Linked DNA regions of Aliidongia dinghuensis. The protein of the gene in region 1 interacts with the protein of each later gene in a pairwise test. Links are inferred from orthologs where the notes say so. Each region holds a gene or a part of one and is shown in the gene's direction. Other genes may lie near its edges. The genes, in order: IEY58_RS08665, IEY58_RS23770, IEY58_RS12685 and sfsA.

Region 1 (5,088 bases):
GATGATCCGCAAGGAACTGAAGGCCTATGGCGCCGGCCTCATCGACAAGCCCGAGGTCATCGGTCTCAACAAAGCGGATGCGATTCCCGAGGACGAGCTCAAGGCCAAGGTGACCAAGCTCAAGCGCTCGTCGAAACGGCCGGTCTTTGTGCTGTCGGGCGCCACCGGCCAAGGTGTCCCCGCCGTGCTCCATGCGCTCCGCGCCGAGATGGTGGCGAAGCGCGAGGCGGCCGAAGCGGCCCAGCGCGCCCAGTTCGACACGGTCTAGCACGACCATGACGAGCCCGCACCGCCTCGCCCAATCGCGACGATTGATCGTCAAGATCGGCTCGGCGTTGCTGGTCGATCCTGCGACGCTCGAGATCCGCCGGCGCTGGCTCGATGCGCTCGCCGACGATGTCGCCCGTTGCCGGGCGCGCGGCCAGGAAGTGCTGATCGTCACCTCGGGGGCCATCGCCGTCGGGCGCACGGGCCTGGGCCTCGCCCATCGCCCGACTCGGCTCGAAGAAAAGCAGGCCGCGGCTGCCGTGGGCCAGATCCGGCTCGCCCAGCTCTATCAGGAGACGCTGGCGCGCCATGACATCCCGGTCGGGCAGATCCTGCTGACGCGCGAGGATACCGAGGCCCGGCGCCGGCACCTGAACGCGCGCGCGACCATCAACCAGCTGCTGGCGCTGGGCGTGGTGCCTGTGGTCAACGAGAACGACACGGTGACGACGTCGGAGATCCGCTTCGGCGACAACGACCGACTCGCGGCGCGCGTGGCGCAGATGATCTCGGCCGACACGCTCGTGCTGCTGTCCGACATCGACGGGCTCTATACCGCGAACCCGCGCACCGATCCGACCGCCCGCCACCTGCCCGAGATCGCGGAGCTGACGCCCGAGATCGAGGCGATGGCCGGCCCGCCGTTGCCCGGCATGAGCTCGGGCGGCATGGTGACGAAGCTCGCCGCCGCGCGCATCGCCATGGCCGCCGGCTGCCGCATGCTGATCGCGCGCGGCGACGTCGAGCATCCGCTGGCCGCGATCGAGTCGGGCGCCCGCGTCACCTGGTTCCTGCCGCAAGCCGAGCCGCTGACCGCGCGCAAGCGCTGGATCGCCGGCAGCGTCGCGCCCTTGGGCACGGTCGTCGTCGATCGGGGCGCGGTCACGGCGCTCAAGTCCGGGCGCAGCCTTCTGCCGGCCGGCGTCGTCGCGGTCGAGGGCGCCTTCGAGCGCGGCGATGCGATCCTGGTGCGCGGCCCCGACGGCCAGGTCGTGGCCCGCGGGCTCTCGGCCTACACCAGCGCCGACGTTGCCCTGCTGCTCGGTCACAAAAGCGGTGAAATCGAGACTCTGCTGGGCTACCGTGGCCGGGACGAGATCATCCACCGCGACGATCTTGTCGTGGGATAAAGGACTTAACCAGATGGCGGTCAGCCTCGCCGGGACGGAAAACGCCGAAGATCGGAACCTCGAGGCCGAGATGACGGCGCTCGGCCGGCGTGCCCGCGCCGCCGCCGCCCGGCTGGCCGACGCCCCGACCGACGCCAAGAATGAGGCGCTCCGTGCCGCCGCCGCGGCTCTACGCGCCGATGCCGAGCTGATCCTCGCCGCCAACCGGCGCGATCTCGCAACCGCAACCGGGCGCACCATGACGCCGGCCATGATCGACCGGCTGACGCTCGATCCGCGCCGCATCGAAGCGATGGCGGTGGGGCTCGAAGAGGTCGCCGCCTTGCCCGATCCGGTCGGCCTCATCGACTCGGTCGTGAGCCGGCCGAACGGGCTCCAAATCGAGAAGGTGCGCGTGCCGCTGGGCGTCATCGGCATCATCTACGAGAGCCGGCCGAACGTAACGGCGGACGCCGCCGCCCTCTGCCTCAAGGCCGGCAATGCCGCGATCCTGCGCGGCGGCAGCGAGAGCGCGCAATCCTCGGCTGCGATCCTGGCGGCGCTTGCCCGCGGGCTCGAGGCGGCCGGGTTGCCGGCCGACGCGGTCCAGCGCGTGCCGAGCCAGGACCGCGCCGCCGTCGGCCTGATGCTGCGGCTCGACCAATATATCGACGTGATCATCCCGCGCGGCGGCAAGTCGCTGATCGAGCGGGTTGCCGCCGAGGCGCGCATTCCGGTGCTGAAGCATCTGGACGGTATCTGCCACGTCTATGTCGACAAGGCAGCCGACCTCGCCAAAGCGCGTGCGATCGTCCTGAACGCGAAGCTCCGGCGCACCGGCGTGTGCGGCGCCGCCGAGACGCTGCTGGTCGACCGGCCGGTGGCGGCGAGCCATCTCGTGCCGATCCTCGCCGACCTGATCGCGGCCGGCTGCGAAATCCGCGGCGATGCCGCGACCCAAGCGCTCGACGATCGGGTCAAGCCTGCGACCGAGGAAGATTGGTCGACCGAATATCTGGCGCCGATCCTGTCGGTCCGCATCGTCGACGGCGTCGACGCGGCGATCGCCCATATCGCGGCCTACGGTTCGCAGCACACCGACTCGATCGTGACCGAGGATGCGGCCGCCGCCGAGCGCTTCCTCGCCCGGGTCGACAGCGCCATCGTCATCCACAACGCCTCGACCCAGTTCGCCGACGGCGGCGAGTTCGGCATGGGCGCCGAGATTGGCATCTCGACCGGCCGGCTTCATGCGCGTGGGCCAGTCGGGGTCGCGGAACTCACCAGCTACAAATATCGCGTGCGCGGCACCGGGCAGATCCGACCCTGAACGTTCCCCATCCGACCCGCCGGGCGATCGCCGGCACGCTCACGCTGCCGCCGACCCTGGGTGACCGCCGTGTCCGCAAGGTCGGGCTGCTGGGCGGCTCCTTCAACCCGGCGCACCGCGGCCATCGCCACATCAGCCTGCTGGCGCTGAAGCATCTCGAGCTCGACGAGATCTGGTGGCTCGTCTCGCCGCAGAATCCGCTGAAGCCGGTCGAGGGCATGGCGCCGCTCGACGAGAGGCTCGCCCAGGCCGCTCAAGTCGCGCAACATTCGCATATCCGGGTTACGGATATCGAAGCAGCCCTGGGCAGCCGTTACACGGCCGATACTTTGGCTTCATTGAAGAAGCGCTTTCCGGCAACACGATTCGTCTGGCTGATGGGCGCCGACAACTTGCGCCAGATCGATCGCTGGGAGCGCTGGACCCGGATCTTCGAGCTTGTGCCCATTGCGGTTTTCGCCCGCCCGGCCTATTCTTTGGCAGCGCTCGGCAGTTTGGCCGCGCGTCGTTTTGCGCGCTATCGGATGTTTCCCGGGGCGGCTCGGCGCCTCGCATCGGCCCCGCCGCCGGCCTGGGTGTTTTTCGCGACACGGCTCGATCCGCTGTCGGCGACAGCCATCCGGGTGCGTCGGCGCCGCTCGGTCTTCGCGCCACGAGCACGGCACTGACCGGCGCCGGAACGAGCCGTACCAGAACGAGCATTACCAGGTATCCGAAGGGGATAGACCATCGCCAAGAAGCCCAAGGCAGCCGAACCCGTTGCCGCCGCCGCGCCGGCCCTGCTGGACGTCATCGTTTCGACCCTCGACGACGGCAAGGCCGAGGAGATCGTCTCGATCGATCTGCGCGGCAAATCCTCGATCGCCGACCATATGGTGATCGCCTCCGGCCGCTCGAGCCGACAGGTGACGGCGCTCGCCGAACAGATCGCCAGCAAGCTCAAGGACATGGGCCAGGGCCGCGTCTCGGTCGAAGGCAAGGCCCAGGGCGACTGGGTGCTGCTCGACGCCGGCGACGTCATCATCCACATCTTCCGGCCGGAAGTGCGCGAGTTCTACAAGCTCGAGAAGATGTGGAGCGGGCCCAGCGAGCTGCCGCAGGCCGTCCATCGGGCCTGAGCGCCAATGCCTGAGCGTCGAGGCCCGCGCCTATGCGCGCGACATTGATCGCGGTCGGCCGGGCCAAGCCGGGGCCGGCGCGTGACCTGTTCCTCGAATACGCTCAACGCCTGTCGCCGCCCTTGGCCCTTGTCGAGGTCGAGGAGAAGCGCCCGCTGCCCGCAGCCCAGCTCAAGGCGCGCGAGGCCGAGCTGCTGCTCGCCGCCGTCCCCAAGGGGGGCACGATCGTGCTGCTCGACGAGCGCGGCCGCGACTTCGCCAGCCCGGCCTTTGCCGAGCGCATCGGCCAGTGGCGCGACCAGGGCGTGGCGGACTTGGCCTTCCTGATCGGCGGCGCCGACGGCCATGGCGATGTCGCGCGGGCGCGGGCCGACCTCATGCTGTCGCTCGGCAAGCAGACCTGGCCGCACATGCTGGTGCGCGCCCTCGTCGCCGAACAGCTCTACCGCGCCCAGACCATTCTCGCCGGCCACCCATATCATCGGGAATGAGCGGCAGCGCCTAGCGCCGCCGCACCAGCCAGTTGTAGCCCGCCCCTGCCGCCATCAGGACGCTTGTGCCCAGGAACACCGACGGCATGCCGAGCCGGCCGCCGAAGAAGCCGCCGATGAGCGGCCCCGCCACCTGCCCGACATATTGCGACGAGGTCGCATAGCCCAGCATGGTCCCGGCGATGCCGTCCGGCACATTGTGGCGGATGACGCTGGTGATGCAGGGCAAGAGCCCACCCAAGGCCAGCCCCATAAGGAAGCGCAGCAGGATCAGCTGCCAGCCGGCGGTCACGAACGCCTGAGGTATCAGCAGCAGCGCCGACACGGCGAGTGCCGCGACGATCACGTTCCAATGGCCGATCCGATCGGCGAGCCGGCCAAGCCGGGCCGCGGACAAGATGCTGCCGAGCGCTGCCGCCGACATGACGACACCCGCAACGAGCGTCACCTGGGCCGCATCATGCACGAGCTCGGCCACATAGACGGTGATGATCGGCTCGATCGACATGTTGGCGACCATCAGGAGCGTGCCGGTCGCCAGCATCGCGACGACTGGGCGCGCGTCCGGGATCGACGACCAGCCGACTTGGGCCCTCGCCTTCCGCTCCGCCTTGGGCCGCCGCTCCTCCCGGATCAGGAAGCAGGTCGCAAGGAAGGTCAGGAAGATAACGCCGCCGGCGAGCTGGAACGTGCCGCGGATGCCGATCAGCGGCGGCAGGGCCCCGCCGATCAGCGGCCCCACCAGGTTGCCGGCCATGATGCCGGACGACAGC
Region 2 (5,038 bases), on another replicon or contig:
CCGGTTTCGTCGCCCAGGCGGCCCAGCCGCGCGTCGAGGCCGCGTTCCGTGCCAGCTTCGGCATCTCGTTCCTGACGGCGACGTTCGACGTCGGCCTGGGCCTGCTCGTCGCCTGGGTGCTGGTGCGCTACCGTTTCTGGGGCCGGCGCCTGCTCGACGCGCTGGTCGACCTGCCGATCGCGCTGCCGACCGCCGTCGCCGGCATTGCGCTGACCGAACTCTATGCCGAGACCGGCTGGTTCGGCGCACCGCTTGCCGCACTCGGCATCCCCGTCGCGTTCACGCCGCTCGGCATCGGCGTGGCGCTCGCCTTCGTCGGGCTGCCGTTCGTCGTGCGCGCGGTCGAGCCGGTGCTGGCCGACCTCGACCGCGACGTCGAGGAAGCGGCGGCGACGCTTGGCGCCACATCCTGGCAGATCTTCCGCCGGGTCATCCTGCCGGCGCTCTGGCCGGCGCTCTTGACCGGCTTCACCCTCGCCTTCGGCCGCGGCATCGGCGAATACGGCTCGGTCATCTTCATCGCCGGCAACGTGCCCGGCCTGTCGGAAATCGTGCCGCTGCTGATCGTGGTCAAGCTCGAGCAGTTCGACGTGCTCGGCGCCTCCGTCCTGGGCTCGCTGATGCTCGTCGCCTCGTTCGCGATCATGCTCGCGATCAACGGGCTGCAATATTGGAACCGGCATCGCCGTGGTCACTAACCGCCTCGCGCCAAACCGCCTTGCCTCAGGGGGCCTGATCGCGCTCACCTTCCTGATCCTGCTGGTCTTTCTGGTGGCGCCGCTCGTGCTGGTCTTCGCCCGCGCGCTCGGCGAGGGGCTCGCGGCACCGCTCGCCGCCCTTCAGGAGCCGGACGCCCAGTCGGCGATCCGGCTCACCCTGCTGATCGCCGGTATCGCGGTGCCGCTCAACCTCGTCTTCGGCCTCGCCGCCTCCTGGGCGATCGCCAAGTTCGACTTTCCCGGCCGCAGCCTGCTGGTGACCCTGATCGACCTGCCGCTGTCGATCTCCCCGGTCGTCTCGGGCCTCGTCTATGTGCTGGTGTTCGGCGCCCAGGGGCTGCTCGGCCCCTGGCTCTCGGCCCATGGCATCAAGATCGTGTTCGCCGTGCCGGGCATCGTGTTGGCGAGCGTGTTCGTGACTTTGCCGTTCGTCGCGCGCGAGCTCATCCCGCTCATGGAAGCCCAGGGGCGGCACGAGGAGGAAGCGGCGCTCACGCTCGGCGCCAGCGGCTGGCAGACCTTCCGCCGCGTAACACTGCCGAACGTGCGCTGGGGCCTGCTCTACGGTGTGCTGCTCAGCAACGCGCGGGCGATGGGCGAGTTCGGCGCCGTCTCGGTCGTGTCGGGCCACATCCGCGGCCTGACCAACACCATGCCGCTGCACATCGAAGTGCTTTATAACGAGTACAACCTGCCCGCGGCCTTCACCGTCGCTGCACTGCTGGCGCTCCTGGCGCTCGTGACCCTGGTCGCGAAGAGCCTGCTCGAATGGCGCCTCAGCGGCGATCCGTCGACCGCCGGCCGATAAGAGGACCCATGCAGATCGAGATTTCCGGCATCGTCTGCCGATACGGCACGACGCCGGCCGTTTCCGGCGTCGATCTCACGATCGCCGACGGCGAATTCCTGGCGCTCTTGGGCCCATCCGGCTCAGGCAAGACCACGCTGCTCCGCACGATGGCCGGGCTCGAGACGCCCGAGGCCGGCAGTTTGCACTTCGGCGAGACCGACGCGCTGGCGCTGCCGCCCAACCGGCGCGGCGTGGGATTCGTGTTCCAGCATTACGCGCTGTTCAAGCACATGACCGTCGCGGACAATATCGCGTTCGGCCTTACGATCCGGCCGCGCTCCAGGCGGCCCGGCAAGGCCGTGATCGCAGCCCGCGTCGCGGAGCTCTTGGAGCTCGTTCATCTGCCGGGCCTGGGCCAGCGCTATCCGCAGCAGCTGTCGGGCGGCCAGCGGCAGCGCGTGGCGCTCGCCCGCGCGCTGGCAGTCGAGCCGAAGATCCTGCTGCTGGATGAGCCGTTCGGCGCGCTCGACGCCAAGGTCAGGACCGAGCTGCGTCTCTGGCTGAAGGAGCTGCACCGGCGCTTGGGCGTCACCACCGTCTTCGTCACCCACGACCAGGAAGAGGCGATGGAGCTCGCCGACCGGATCGTCGTCATGCGCGCCGGCCGGATCGAGCAGGTCGGCACGCCGGCGGACGTCTATGCGGCACCCGCCTCGCCCTTCGTCTACGGCTTCCTCGGCCATGCGAACGAGATCCCCTGCACGATCACGGCCGGCGTCGCCCGCGCGGGCAGCGTGGTCCTGGACGAGGGTGTGGCCCTGCCTGACGGCCCGGCCGTCGCCTGGTTCCGGCCGCATCAGGTCGAGCTCGCCCCCTTTGTCGACGGGCCGGCGCTCGACGGCATGCTCGTCGATCTGCATGCCATCGGGCCTCGTGCGCGCCTGACGCTCGATCATGATGGCGCGCTGGTGACGGCGGAGCTCGGCGTCGAGGAAGCCCGGCGCCACGCGCTTGCCGAGGGGCACCGGTGTCGCTGGCGTCCCCGCCAGGTGCGGGTCTATCCACGGGCCTAGTGGATAGGCCGACGTTTGCCGGCGGCATTAACCATCCGGAAGCCGCCGCTGCTCCATAGATGAGCTCGTCCCGGGCCAGGTGCGCCGCCGTGATCGCGCCACCCTGGGACGGGGATCCTGGAGCGAAGACATGCGTATCCGCACGTTATTTTTGGTCGGCCTCGCCGCGCTGGCCGTACCGGCCGTCGGCGTTTCGGGCTGGATGGCCTCCGCGGCGACGGCTGAGTGGCTCCACGCCCGCACCGTGACGCGGGAGGCACGCGCCATGAGCGATCTCATGCGCGTGCTCACCACGATCGCAATCGAATCCGGGCAGCTTCAGGAGGCGGTGCTCGCCGAGACGCCCAATCTCGAGGCGCTGGCGAAGTCCAAGGCCGCAACCGACGAGGCGCTTGCCCGCAGCACTGTGACGATGGCCGACGCCGGTTCGCTGGCGATCGTCGACGACGCGCGCAACACCATCATGGACCTGCGCGGCAAGACGGCCGCCGCGATCGCGAAGCCGCTCGGCGCGCGTGACGCCAACTTCCCGAAGGAATTGCTCGCGGCGCGCGTCGGTCTCGCCGACCGCATCCGCGCGCGCCTCGGCGCGCTCGAGACCGGCATCGTCCAGGCCGACCCGGCAATCGGCATGCTGGCCCAGCTGGGCAGCCAGATGATGGCGATGCGCGATAATGCCGGGGCGCGCAGCACGCTCATGACGCCCTGGATCAACGGCAAGCCCTTCGCACCCGACGACGTCGCCAAGGCCATGGCCCTGTCGGGCCGGATCGCCGGCGCCTGGGAGCGGGCGCTCGTCACCATTGAGCAGATCCGGCCGAGCGCCCGGCTCATCGCTGCCCGCGACCGGGCGCGCGACGGCTTCTTCGCACAGTCGGAGCCGCACTACCAGGCGCTGGTCAACGCCGCGCTCAATCATGTCGACTGGGGAATGTCGTACGCCGATTACCGCAAATTCACCGTCGCGGCGCTGACCGATATCGTGCCCGTGCGCGAGGCGGCGATGGACGAGGCGGTCGGCCTTGGCGAGGCGGAAAGCGCCGATGCGGCGGCGAAGCTCACCGTCGCCCTGCTGATCGTGCTGGGCGAGGTCGCGATCGTCGGTGCCACGCTCATGATCCTGCTGCGCCGCCTGGTGGCACCCGTGCAGGCCATGACCGACACCGTCTCGCGTATCGCTCGGGGCGAGTTCGAGCTCGACGTCGCCTACCGCGACCGGAGCGACGAGATCGGCGCCATGGCGACGGCAGTCGAGGTGCTGCGCGGCCATTCGGCCGAGGCGGAGCGGCTCGGGCGCGTGGCCGAGGCGGAAACCCGCGCGAAGCTGGAGAGCGCCGCCCATCTCGCCGCCGTCACGAAGGAGTTCGAACAGCGCGTCGGCGTGATGGTCGAGACGCTCGGCCACGCGGCAGGCGACCTGCGCGGCACCGCCCAGGGCATGCACGGCACGGCGGGTGAGACGCAGGCGCTGACGGAGCGCGTGGCGTCGGCCGCCGAGCTCGCCGCCCACAGCGTCGGCGCTGTCGCGGCCGCGGTCGAGGAACTGAGCGCCTCCAGCCGCGAGATCGGCCAGCGGGTCGAGCAGTCAGCGACAGCCACGCGCCAGGCTGCCGCGGAGGCGCGGCGGACCGACGACGTCGTGCGCGCGCTCACGGCAACGACCGACCGGATCGGCGAGGTCGTGGGGCTGATCGCCGACATCGCCGGCCAGACCAATCTCCTGGCCCTGAACGCCAACATCGAAGCGGCGCGGGCCGGCGAGGCCGGGCGCGGCTTCGGCATCGTCGCCTCCGAGGTCAAGAACCTCGCCAACCGCACGGCGCGCGCGACCGAGGAGATTGGCGCCCAGATCGCCGAGATCCAGACCGCGACGCGCGACGCCGCAGGCGCCATCACCGCGATCTCGCGCACGATCGAGGAGGTCGACGGCATCGCCACCAGCATCGCAAGCGCGGTCGAAGAACAGGGGGCGGCGACCGTCGAGATCTCGCGCAATGCCCAGGAGGCCGCGAGCGGCACGCGGGAAGTGACGCAGATCATCGGCACGGTCGCAAACGGCGCCAGCGAAACGGGCAGTGCCGCGGGCCATGTGCTGACGGCTGCGGACTCGCTCAAGACCCAGGCGACGACCCTCGATGAGGAGGTCCGGCGGTTCCTGGCGCGAGTCCGCTCCGCCTGAGAGCGCCCCCCTCGTCAGAACACCTGGCGGAACAGGAAGAACAGGCAGCCCGAGATGATGATCGAGGCCGGGAGCGTCAGCACCCAGGCCAGGATCATGTTGCGGATGGTCTCCCACTGCAGGCCCGAGCCGTTGGCCGCCATCGTGCCGGCGACGCCGGACGACAGCACGTGGGTCGTCGAAACCGGCAGGCCCCACGCGTCGGCCGCCGCAATCGTCGTGGCTGCGATCAGCTCAGCCGAGGCGCCCTGGGCATAGGTCAGGTGGTCCTTGCCGA
Region 3 (5,165 bases), on another replicon or contig:
GAACGGCAACACCACGAATTTCACCGCCTGCACCGCAGCGCCCAATCTGGGATCTCTCTGTCAAAGCGACGGGCTGACGCCCGCGACCACGGCTTCAGGGCAGTTCATCCCTGACCTCTCGCAGGGTGGCGCGCTTGCAATCGGTGAGAACGACTTCGAGTCGATCCGCACCGTCACCGTCGGGGGCTCGCTGCAGGCGACCGAGACGGCGCCGCTTTTTGGCCTCGAAAACCACCTGACCGTTGGCGCGACGATCGATCACGCCAGCACGGATTTCCAGTCGAGCGTTGAGCTCGGCACCATCAACAGCGCGCTGCGAGTGGGCTATTCCGGCTTCTTCGTCGCGACGCCCGAAGACACGCCATTCAACGCGACACCGGTCAGCCTCGGGGACAATGACAGCTATTACAGCGTCTATGCGACTGACACGCTGAACGTGACGCCGGCCTTGGCGGTCACCACCAGCGGCCGGTTCAATGTCGCCCAGATCGACCTGATCGACCGGCTCGGCAATGAGCTCACAGGCCAGAATCGCTATAGCCGCTTCAATCCGGCGATCGGTGCTACCGACAAGCTGACGGACAACCTGACGGCCTATTTCGGCTATTCCGAGGCGAACCGGACGCCGACGGCGAGCGAGATCGAATGCTCGAATCCTCTGCGTCCCTGCTTGCTGCCGTCATCACTGGCGAGCGATCCGCCGAACCTGAAGCAGGTGGTTTCCCATACCTATGAGGTCGGGCTGCGCGGCCGGCTTTCGCTGCCTGGACTGGCGGCCGTCGGTCTTGGCCCGGGCCGGCTCAGTTGGAACGCAAGCCTTTACCGCACGGATGTCGATGATGACATCTACGGGATCGCGACCTCGCTCAGCAGCGGCTTCTTCCAGAACATTGGCGGCACGCGGCGCCAGGGCGCCGAGGTCGGCGTCAAATACCAGGAGGACCGGCTCTCGGCCTATCTCAGCTACAGCTATGTCGACGCGACTTTTCAATCGTCACTGACACTTCCCTCGGCCTCGAACCCGTCGCAGGACGCCAACGGGAATATCCAGGTCAAACCCGGCGATCACCTTCCCGGCATTCCGCAGAACCGGATCAAGTTCGGCGCCGACTATCGCGTGCTCGATGGCTGGAACGTCGGGGCCACCGTCTCCTATGTCGGCGAGCAATTCTATCGGGGCGACGAGTCGAACCAACTGGTGCCGATCCCGGACTACGTCGTCGTCAATCTCCATTCGACCTATCAGCTCACTGAGAATCTGCAATTCTTCGTCACGGTCGACAATGCGATCAACGCGCGGTATGCGACCTTTGGCGTGCTCGGTAACCCGACGGGAATTGGCGCACCAGGCATTCCGGCGACCGCAGTCGCCAACGGCGCCGGGGTCGACAATCGGTTCCAGAGCCCGGCCGCGCCGATCGCCGCCTATGGCGGTATGAGGATCTCTTTCTGACGCAGCTTGTTGATGCGCGGAGAAGCCGGCCGCCTGCGGATTTTGGCGCCCGGCGCGCTCGTTTCGACGAACCCGCGGCCGGCTTCGACCAGCACGCTGCCCGGAAGCCCCTGGGCGCGCTATAAAAGGCGACATGGCGAACAGCACATCCGATGCCCAGCTCGACCGCCGATCGTCGCTCCTGTCGATCGTCGGTTTCTGGGCCTTCTATTTCCTGCTGAACACGCTGCGCTGGGCGATCGAAGGGGCGCCGGACCAGCTCTCCGCGATGGGCCGGCGCGCGGTGGTCAGCCTGTTCGGCATCGGCTTCACCTTCATCCTCTATCTGGTGCTGCGCCGCTTCGAGCGTAGCCGGATGCACGTCCTGGTCACGGTTGCCTTCCTGGCCTCGGTCCCGGTTTCCATTGCCTATGCCGCGGTTAATTATGCCGCCTTCTATATCGTGCGGCCCTCGGAGAAGGTGCTCCAGGAGATCGCCCGATATCCCTCGGAACATATGGGGCCGGGGGCCATGATCGGGGACTCTGCGGTCACCTGGTACTTCTTCATCGCCTCTTGGGCCGTGCTGCATGTGGCACTGATGTATGCATCCCGCGTCCGCCAAGCCGAGCGCCGCGCCGCGCGCTACCGCACCGAGGCGCAGGCGGCACAGCTGAGGGCGCTGCGCTACCAGATCAACCCGCATTTCCTGTTCAATACGCTGAACTCGCTCTCGACCCTCGTCCTGCGCGGGCGCACGGACGAAGCCGAGCGGATGATCACCAACCTCGCGGCGTTCTTCCGCGCGAGCCTGACCGCCGATCCGGCCGAGGATGTGCCGCTTGCCGAGGAAATCCGCATGCAGCAGCTCTATCTCGACATCGAGAAGGTCCGTTTCCCGGATCGGCTGCTCGCCCGTTTCGAGATTGCACCGGAGGCGGCGGGCGCCTCGGTGCCGGGGCTGATCCTGCAGCCGCTGGTCGAGAACGCGATCAAATACGGCGTCAGCCGGAGCAGCCGTCCCGTAACCGTCGCGATCCGCGCCCATGGCGAGGCCGGCCGACTGCATCTGACTGTCGAGGATGACGGCGGCACTTCCAGCGAACCGGTCGCCGCCGAGGCCGATGGCCACGGCGTCGGGCTCAGGAATGTCTGCGACCGTCTCGCCGCACGCTTCGACGGCAACGCCGAGTGCCGCTACGGCGCACGGCCCGGTGGCGGTTTCCGCGTCGATCTCGTGCTGCCGCTGAGGCCGGCATGACCGGACCGCGAGCGCTCCGGACGCTGATCGCCGATGACGAACCGCTCGCCATCGAGCGGCTGCAGATCCTGTGCGCCCGCCTGCCGGAACTACATCTGATCGGCACGGCCATGGACGGCGCCGCGGCGCTCCGTCTTGCCGAGGCGCTCTCTCCCGACCTGCTGCTGCTGGACATCGCCATGCCCGGGCTGGACGGGCTTGGCGTCGCCCGCGCGCTGGAGGGCGCCGGCACGCCCAGCGCCGTCATCTTCGTTACCGCCTTCGACCATTTCGCCGTCGATGCCTTTGACGTGGCGGCGGTTGATTATCTGCTGAAGCCGGTCGAACTCGGTCGGCTCGAACGGGCCATCGCGCGCGTACGCGCCCAGATCGAGCATCGGACCGATGCGGGCGCGGCGCCCCCCCGCCTGCCGCCTTCGCCCTGGGCACGGGAATTCTGGGTCCCTTATCGAGCCGAGATCATCCGCGTCCTGGCGGCCGACATCGAGCTCATCGAGGCCGAGCGCGACTATATGCGGCTTCATATCGGCCAGCGCTCGTACCTGCTGCACCAGACGATCGGCGAGCTCGAACGCCGGCTCGATCCCGCGGAATTCGTACGGCTGCACCGCTCGACGATTGTGCGGCGCGACCGGATCGCAGGTTTCAAGCGGGACGGTGAGGGCGGATGGCTGGTGGAGCTCAGGGACGGGCGCGTGCTGCGTGTTGGCCGGACCTATTTGCAGAATGCCCGCGCCATGGTCGAACGGTAGCCGGCCGGGCGCCGCGACTCGCCCGGCCGCCACGCCGCCGTCCAAGTCTTCAGGACGGCAGCGCGGTATTAAAGGCTGGCGCCGCCCGTAAACAGGACGGCCGTGATCAGTGTTGCCGCCGTGGCCGCGACGAATTTCACGAAATAGGCGTAGAGGCGGTAAGTCAGATGAGCGGGCATGACGTCCTCCGATGCTTGATCCGGGCGAAGGCGGGGAGCTGGCATCCGGGGCGTTCTTTTCCCGAGTGGCCGCACCGCGCTTTAATCGGCGATCAAGACCGTAGGACGCTGGCCTGGCCACGTCCTCTCCAGTTCGACGGAGCGCCATCAGCCTTCCACGGATGGCGGCGGCGTCGACAAAGAACCGGCTGGCATCGACGAAATGCCGCCGGTCTGCGTTCGGGTGACACGGGCCAGTGACACGGGCCAGTGACACGGGCCGGTGACACGGGCCAGTGACACGGGAATGTAAAGGATGGCCCCTAAGGTCGAATGCTATTGTTGAGAGGCTTCTCTCCGGAGCGAAGTTCCTTGGCGGCTTCCCGTAATACTGTCGGACGGCATTTCTGCCGGGATGCCAAGGCGTTCGGTCGCGCTTTCTTTCTGGTGACGAGCGTGTGTCTTACGGGTGCCATGCTCATGCAGGACGCGGGCGCGGCCGACATGCCGACGTCACCCGTGGCCTTCGATATTCCGGCGGAGCCGCTCGAGGCGGCGCTTGATGCCTACGGTGCCGCGAGCCGCGTGCAGGTGCTCTACGAGACGCGGATGACGGAGGGCCGGCGCTCCACGGTGGTCAAGGGGACGTACGCGCCCGAGGTTGCGCTGCGGCTGCTGCTGTCGGGCTCCGGCCTCGATTTCGACTATACCGAGGACCGGGCCTTTACGCTGGTACCCGCCGCGGCGGCAGCGCCGCCGGTCCGGAAGGTCCGGCCCGTCGCCGATTTCGATCATTTCCTGGGCAACGTCCAGGCCGGCATACTGGCCGCAATGTGCCGGCATCCCGAGACACGTCCGGGCCGGTTCCGGATGGCGATGCAGATGCGGATCGGCCCCACCGGCGCGGTCGAGCATCCGGTGCTGCTGAGCTCAACCGGAAATTCGGTCCGCGATGCGGTGATCATCGATATTCTGACACATCTCTCCTTTACTGAGGAACCTCCGGCGGACATGCCGCAGCCCGTCACCATGGTCCTGTCGCCCGATCCGTCGGGCGGGGCGGAGGATTGCGCCGGGACGGGGAACTGACGCCGAAGGAAGCCGGGGTCGCTTCCGAACATCGTGATGGGGAATGAGCCGACAGGATTCCGAGACGAGCTGGGTCTCCCTCCGGCAGTTGCTCATCGAGCAATATGATGACCTGCGGCGGCGGCTTACCCGGCGTCTCGGCTCGGCCGACGCGGCGCACGAGACGTTGCATGAGCTCTATCTCAGGATGGATCGCCCCGACGGGGTCAGTGCGCTTCGCAATCCCGCGACCTATATTCTCGCCGTGGCCGTCAACTTGGCGCGCGATCGTTGGCGGACCGAGAATCGACGGGCGGAGCGTGTCGACGAATCGGCGCTCTACGAGCTTATCGATGAGAATCCGGGGCCAGAGCAGGTGGCGGAAGGGCGCTCCTCGCTGGAGGCGCTTGTCCGCGCGCTGGACCTCCTGACGCCGCGGCAGCGCATGATCATGGTCGCCGCCCGCTTCGAGCGGCTCCCGCAAGCCGAGATCG
Region 4 (5,142 bases), on another replicon or contig:
GGGCGACCGTACGATTTCGCCGACTTGTCGCCTGGAGCGCGATCATCGGCCACCATCTCTCTGCGACTGGCTCACTGCAGCTGCGGCCTTTTGAGGAAGCTCCGGCGGTCGGCCGACTTGATGCGCAGCCAGGTTTCGCGGCCGGCGCGCACGACCCGCATGGGGACCTCCGTGCCCGCGGGGCCGCTCTGCCAGAGCTTGCGGTAGAAATCCGCGAGGCCGTCGACATGGCCGTCCCGCACGTCCGAGATGATGTCTCCTTGGCGCAAGCCGGCGCGCGCGGCCGGTCCGCCGTCGGTGACGCTCATGACCACGACCTTGCCGCTGCTCTCGGCGGAAAAGATGCCGAGCCAGGGGCGCGGCGTCCGGTCCGCCTGACCCCGCGTGACCATGTCGTCGAGAATGGGCGGCAGCAGGTTGATGGGCACGATCATATTGATATCCGCGCTCTCGCCGTCCCCGCTCATTTCCAGGCGAAGCGAGCCGATGCCCAAGAGCCTGCCGCCCGCATCGATGAGCGCGGCGCCGCCCCACCAGGGATGGGCCGGCGCGGTGAAGATCGCCTCGTCCAGCAGATATTCCCAATAGCCGGCGAATTCCTGCTTGGCGAGGATGCTCGCCTGGACGAACCGGCCGCTGCCGTCGGCCAGCAGGACCGGGTCGCCGACCTTGGCAGCGGTCGCGTCGCCAAGCGGCAACGCGGGCAGGCCGAGGTCACCCAGCGGCTGCACCAGGCCGAAGCCGGTCTCCTGGTCATAGGCCAGAGCGTAGGCCGGGACGACGTGGCCATCGTGACGCGTCAGCCAGACCTCGTCGGCCTCGGCGATCAGATAGCCGATCGTCAGCACCAGGCCGTCTTCCCGGATGACCACACCGCTGCCCTCGCGCCGGGTGCCGAGCGTCGTCGCCGTGAAGGCGTCGTCCGGGACTGAGGATCGGACGGCCACGATCGACCGGAAAATGGGGCCTATATCCATGTTCTCATCCTGGCAGGGCGAAACTTGAGGCCGCGGCGGCGGAACCCATACTCCTTTCAAATAGCTATGAAGACGGGCCGCCGGGCGCAAGATCCGGGCGCGTCGGGCGAGCCGGGCACAGCCCCCTCGACATAGCTACTCGTTCGATAGGCGCTTGCAGTCCCTTATGGTGCGATGCACAATAAGGACATGGATCTCGGCAGAGGATCCATTGTGGGGGAGGCAATCGCCGGAAGCGCATTCGGCCCTACTTCCGCTTGGATTGCCTGATGCATTTTGTCCTGATGATTCTCGTCTGCGCCGCCAGCGTCGATCATGACGCCTGCAATGCCGACACCGCGATCGATCTGGTCCAGCGCCCCGCCACCTCGGAGCTCGACTGCAACGGCATCGGGGGTCAGGCGCAATTCGCCACCTCCGCCTTCGCCGGCCGCGACGACACCTATGTGAAGACGGTGTGCAAGCGCGTGAAGGACGGCACCCAGGCTTCGGCTGGATAGGGCGCCCTCGCTGCTCGGCACGAGATTGGTCGGCCTGATGCGATCCGATCGCTCGCGGATATCGAGCCGGCGGACTAGCTGGTGAGGACGGCGGGACTCGAACCCGCATGCCCGAAGGCGTCAGATTTTAAGTCTGAGGTGTCTACCGGTTCCACCACGTCCTCGCTCGGGCGAGAGCAGTAGCATCAGCCCGCACGCCGGGCAACCGGCGCTATTCCTTGATCTCGGGCTCGCGTTCGACGGGTTCGCCGCCGAAGCCGCGGATCATGGCGATGACCGCCTCGCCGGCGTGTGCCAGCGCCACCGGGTCGGTGCTGCGCAGCACGAGCGAGACGCCGAAGCCGCCGCCGCCGGTCCAGAACGGGTAGGAGCCGATCTCGACCGCCGGATAGTCCGCCTGGATCAGCCCCAGGTCATGGGCGACCGTGCCCTCGGCCAGGCCGCAGGTGATCGTGCGCGACAGCATCTTGGGCCCGCCCTTGAGGCCGTGGCGGATGCCGTCGAACATCGCCTGCATGATCTTGGGCACGCCGGCCATGACATGGACGTTGCCGATGCGGAAGCCCGGCGCCGTCGAGACCGGATTGTCGATGAGGGAGGCCCCGTCCGGCACATGGGCCATGCGCCGGCGCGCCTCGTTGAACTCGATGCCGCGCGCGGAATAGTGCGCCTCGAGCCGGCGCTTCGCCTCCGGATGCAGGATCAGGTCGACGCCGAACGCGGCGGCGACGCACTCGGCCGTGATGTCGTCATGGGTCGGGCCGATGCCGCCGGTGGTGAAGACGTAGTCGTATTTCGCCCGCACCTCGTTGATGGTCGCGATGATGGTCTCGCGCACGTCCGGGATGACGCGCGCCTCGGTGAGCTGAACGCCGACCTCGGTCAAGCCGCGGGCGATGTAGTTGAGATTGATGTCCTGGGTCCGGCCCGACAGGATCTCGTTGCCGATGATCACGAGACAGGCGGTGACGGCGGCGGGGGCGGGTTCGGTCATGGTTGCTAGAAGCTAGGCCAGGTCCAGCGGTGCTGCAAGGGACGAGCTGTGTCCCGCGCTTGCGGCATGAGGACGAAATCATTACACGGGGGCGGCCATGGATTTTCCCGCTCCGCTGGTGCGAGGCCAGCTCGTCCGCCGCTACAAGCGCTTTCTCGCCGACGTGCTGCTCGAGAGCGGCGAGCTTGTCGTCGCCCATTGCGCCAATCCCGGCGCCATGCTGGGCGTTGCCCCTGAGGGCGGTGAGGTCTGGCTGTCACCAGCGCCGGGCCCGAAGCGCAAGCTCGCCTGGTCGTGGCAGCTGGTGCGGGTCGGCGACGGGCTCGTCGGCATCAACACGAGCTGGCCGAACCTGCTCGCCGAAGAGGCGATCCGGACCGGGGTCATCCCGGAGCTTGCCGGCTACGGCTCGCTCCGGCGCGAGGTACGCTACGGCCGCAACTCGCGTATCGATCTGTTGTTGGAGGCGGAAGGGCGTCCCACCTGCTATGTTGAGGTCAAGAACGTCCATCTGAGCCGCGGCGACGGGCTTGCGGAATTTCCGGACTGCGTCACCCAGCGTGGGGCGAAGCATCTTCTGGAACTGGCCGACATGGTGGCCGGCGGCGCTCGCGCCGTAATGCTGTTCGTCGTGCAGCGCGACGATTGCGACCGGTTCCGGACGGCCGAAGATTTCGATCCGACCTACCATGCCGGCCTCAAGGTGGCGATCGCGGCCGGGGTCGAGGTGCTGGTCTACAGCTGCCGGGTCACGATCGAAGGCATCCGGATCGCACGGAAATTGGAGTTGCTGGCCTAGACGGCCACGACGCGGCATGATGGGCCCTCGCGTGGGGCGTGATGGGGTCGCCTAGGCCCTTGGAATTGAAGGATGACGATGACGGATCTGGCGCTCAGCGACCGCAGTTATGCCGAGGAAGCGCGCATCAAGCTGCATGCGCCCGAGGATTTCGCCTGGATGCGCAAGGCCGGCAAGCTCTCGGCCGAGGTGCTGGACTATATCACGCCGTTCGTGAAGCCGGGTGTCTCCACGGGCGAACTCGATCGCCTCTGTCACGAATTCATCGTCGATCACAAGGCGATCCCGGCGCCGCTCAATTATCGCGGCTATCCGAAGGCGACCTGCATCTCGATCAACCACGTCGTCTGCCACGGCATTCCGGGCGAGCGCAAGCTCATGGACGGCGACATTGCCAACATCGACATCACGGTCATCCTCGACGGCTGGTATGGCGACACGAGCCGCACGTTCCTGGTCGGCGACAAGGTGCCGCTGAAGGCGCGCCGGCTGGTCGACGTCACCTATGAGGCCATGATGCTGGGCATCGCCGCGGTCAAGCCGGGCGCGCGCCTCGGCGCCATCGGCCATGCCATCCAGAGCTTCGCCGAGGCGCAGCGTTTCTCGGTCGTGCGCGACTTCTGCGGCCATGGCATCGGCCGCGTGTTCCACGCCTCGCCGAGCGTGCTGCACTATGGCCGGCCGAACGAAGGCCCGGTCCTGAAGGAGGGCATGTTCTTCACGATCGAGCCGATGATCAACGCCGGCCGTTACGAGGTGAAGGTGCTGGCCGACGGCTGGACCGCGGTTACCAAGGACAAGTCCTTGTCGGCCCAGTTCGAGCATACGATCGGCGTCACGGCCGAGGGCTGCGAGATCTTCACGCTGTCGCCGGCCGGCTATACCAAGCCGCCCTATTCGGCCTGACGATCCAAACATGGGCGACGCCCAGGCGGGGGGCGAGGGGGACGAGGGCGCGGCGAAGCCCGGCTATCTCGGCCATCGCCAGCGCTTGCGCGCCCGGTTCCTCGAAGCCGGGCCGGCGGCACTGCCCGACTATGAACTCCTCGAACTAATCCTGTTCCAGGCGAAGCCGCGCCAGGACACGAAGCCGTTGGCCAAGGCGCTGCTCGCGCGCTTCGGCAGCTTCGCCGGCGTGATCGGCGCCGACATCCCGGCATTGCTGGCGGTGCCCGAGATGGGTGAGGCTTCGGTCGTGGCCCTGAAGGCGATCCAGGCCGGGGTCGAGCGCGTGCTGCAGCACGAGGTGCGCGCGGCGCCGGTGCTCTCGTCCTGGGACCGGGTCGTCGATTATTGCCGGGCCGCCATGGCACGGGCGCCGATCGAGCAGTTCCGCCTGCTGTTCCTCGACCGCAAGAACGCGCTCATCGCCGACGAGGTGCAGCAGACCGGCACGATCGACCACGCGCCGGTCTATCCGCGCGAGGTGGTGAAGCGCGCGCTCGAGCTCGGTGCCTCGGCCATCATCATGGTGCACAACCATCCCTCGGGCGACCCGACGCCGTCCCGCGCCGACGTCGACATGACCCGCGCGGTCCAGGCCGCCTGCGCCACGCTCGGCATCGACCTGCACGACCACCTGGTGATCGGCCGCTCGGGCCATGCGAGCCTCAAGGGCCTAGGTCTCATGTAGACTGAGGCTAATGTAGAAAAATCTCGCGGGGCCGATGTCGGGGCGGGCGGGGCTGCGGCGTCCTTGGGGCATGAACCGCCCTGGACGAGGAAATACCGTGACCGCCAACCACCAGCCGCAAGGCGGCAGTGCTGTGGGCGGTGCCGCATGAGCACCTCCGCGTCACGACCTGGGCGAACGACATCGGTCGCTACCTCTTTGGCAAGCAGACGATCGCGCATCGCTTCTGCCGGACCTGC

The links.
Region 2: the proteins of IEY58_RS08665 (region 1) and IEY58_RS23770 interact in binary tests that used the Escherichia coli proteins (3 or more experiments, as listed by UniProt). The link is inferred for Aliidongia dinghuensis from one-to-one orthologs.
Region 3: the proteins of IEY58_RS08665 (region 1) and IEY58_RS12685 interact in binary tests that used the Escherichia coli proteins (3 or more experiments, as listed by UniProt). The link is inferred for Aliidongia dinghuensis from one-to-one orthologs.
Region 4: the proteins of IEY58_RS08665 (region 1) and sfsA interact in binary tests that used the Escherichia coli proteins (3 or more experiments, as listed by UniProt). The link is inferred for Aliidongia dinghuensis from one-to-one orthologs.

Annotation. Positions count from the first base shown.
Region 1 is NZ_BMJQ01000004.1:84,991-90,078, reverse strand. Bases 636-3,558 are described here. They hold IEY58_RS08665 (glutamate-5-semialdehyde dehydrogenase), read left to right. Parts: upstream 636-1,410; coding sequence 1,411-2,706; downstream 2,707-3,558. Other genes in these bases: rsfS (ribosome silencing factor), read left to right, coding at 3,498-3,558; IEY58_RS34325 (hypothetical protein), read right to left, coding at 3,408-3,558; IEY58_RS08660 (nicotinate-nucleotide adenylyltransferase), read left to right, coding at 2,670-3,374; proB (glutamate 5-kinase), read left to right, coding at 636-1,397. In the rest of the region: GTPase ObgE, read left to right, coding at 1-268; more of proB, read left to right, coding at 276-635; more of IEY58_RS34325, read right to left, coding at 3,559-3,578; more of rsfS, read left to right, coding at 3,559-3,824; 23S rRNA (pseudouridine(1915)-N(3))-methyltransferase RlmH, read left to right, coding at 3,857-4,315; IEY58_RS08645 (MFS transporter), read right to left, coding at 4,326-5,088. UniProt on the Escherichia coli protein: Catalyzes the NADPH-dependent reduction of L-glutamate 5-phosphate into L-glutamate 5-semialdehyde and phosphate. The product spontaneously undergoes cyclization to form 1-pyrroline-5-carboxylate.
Region 2 is NZ_BMJQ01000013.1:202,949-207,986, forward strand. The notes cover bases 686-3,558. They hold IEY58_RS23770 (sulfate/molybdate ABC transporter ATP-binding protein), read left to right. Parts: upstream 686-1,535; coding sequence 1,536-2,582; downstream 2,583-3,558. Other genes in these bases: cysT (sulfate ABC transporter permease subunit CysT), read left to right, coding at 686-698; cysW (sulfate ABC transporter permease subunit CysW), read left to right, coding at 688-1,527; IEY58_RS23775 (methyl-accepting chemotaxis protein), read left to right, coding at 2,713-3,558. Also shown: more of cysT, read left to right, coding at 1-685; more of IEY58_RS23775, read left to right, coding at 3,559-4,761; IEY58_RS23780 (inorganic phosphate transporter), read right to left, coding at 4,776-5,038. UniProt on the Escherichia coli protein: Part of the ABC transporter complex CysAWTP involved in sulfate/thiosulfate import. Responsible for energy coupling to the transport system.
Region 3 is NZ_BMJQ01000006.1:77,051-82,215, reverse strand. Bases 1,568-4,567 are described here. They hold IEY58_RS12685 (LytR/AlgR family response regulator transcription factor), read left to right. Parts: upstream 1,568-2,689; coding sequence 2,690-3,445; downstream 3,446-4,567. Other genes in these bases: IEY58_RS12680 (energy transducer TonB), read left to right, coding at 4,084-4,567; IEY58_RS12690 (sensor histidine kinase), read left to right, coding at 1,587-2,693. Outside these bases: IEY58_RS12695 (TonB-dependent receptor), read left to right, coding at 1-1,453; more of IEY58_RS12680, read left to right, coding at 4,568-4,692; IEY58_RS12675 (RNA polymerase sigma factor), read left to right, coding at 4,781-5,165. UniProt on the Escherichia coli protein: Member of the two-component regulatory system BtsS/BtsR, which is part of a nutrient-sensing regulatory network composed of BtsS/BtsR, the low-affinity pyruvate signaling system YpdA/YpdB and their respective target proteins, BtsT and YhjX.
Region 4 is NZ_BMJQ01000016.1:82,555-87,696, reverse strand. Bases 1,443-4,419 are described here. They hold sfsA (DNA/RNA nuclease SfsA), read left to right. Parts: upstream 1,443-2,568; coding sequence 2,569-3,270; downstream 3,271-4,419. Other genes in these bases: radC (RadC family protein), read left to right, coding at 4,187-4,419; map (type I methionyl aminopeptidase), read left to right, coding at 3,343-4,176; IEY58_RS26205 (competence/damage-inducible protein A), read right to left, coding at 1,689-2,471; IEY58_RS26215 (hypothetical protein), read left to right, coding at 1,443-1,477. Also shown: IEY58_RS26225 (hypothetical protein), read right to left, coding at 1-46; IEY58_RS26220 (S1C family serine protease), read right to left, coding at 72-977; more of IEY58_RS26215, read left to right, coding at 1,247-1,442; more of radC, read left to right, coding at 4,420-4,903; IEY58_RS26185 (GFA family protein), read left to right, coding at 5,044-5,142. UniProt on the Escherichia coli protein: Binds to DNA non-specifically. Could be a regulatory factor involved in maltose metabolism.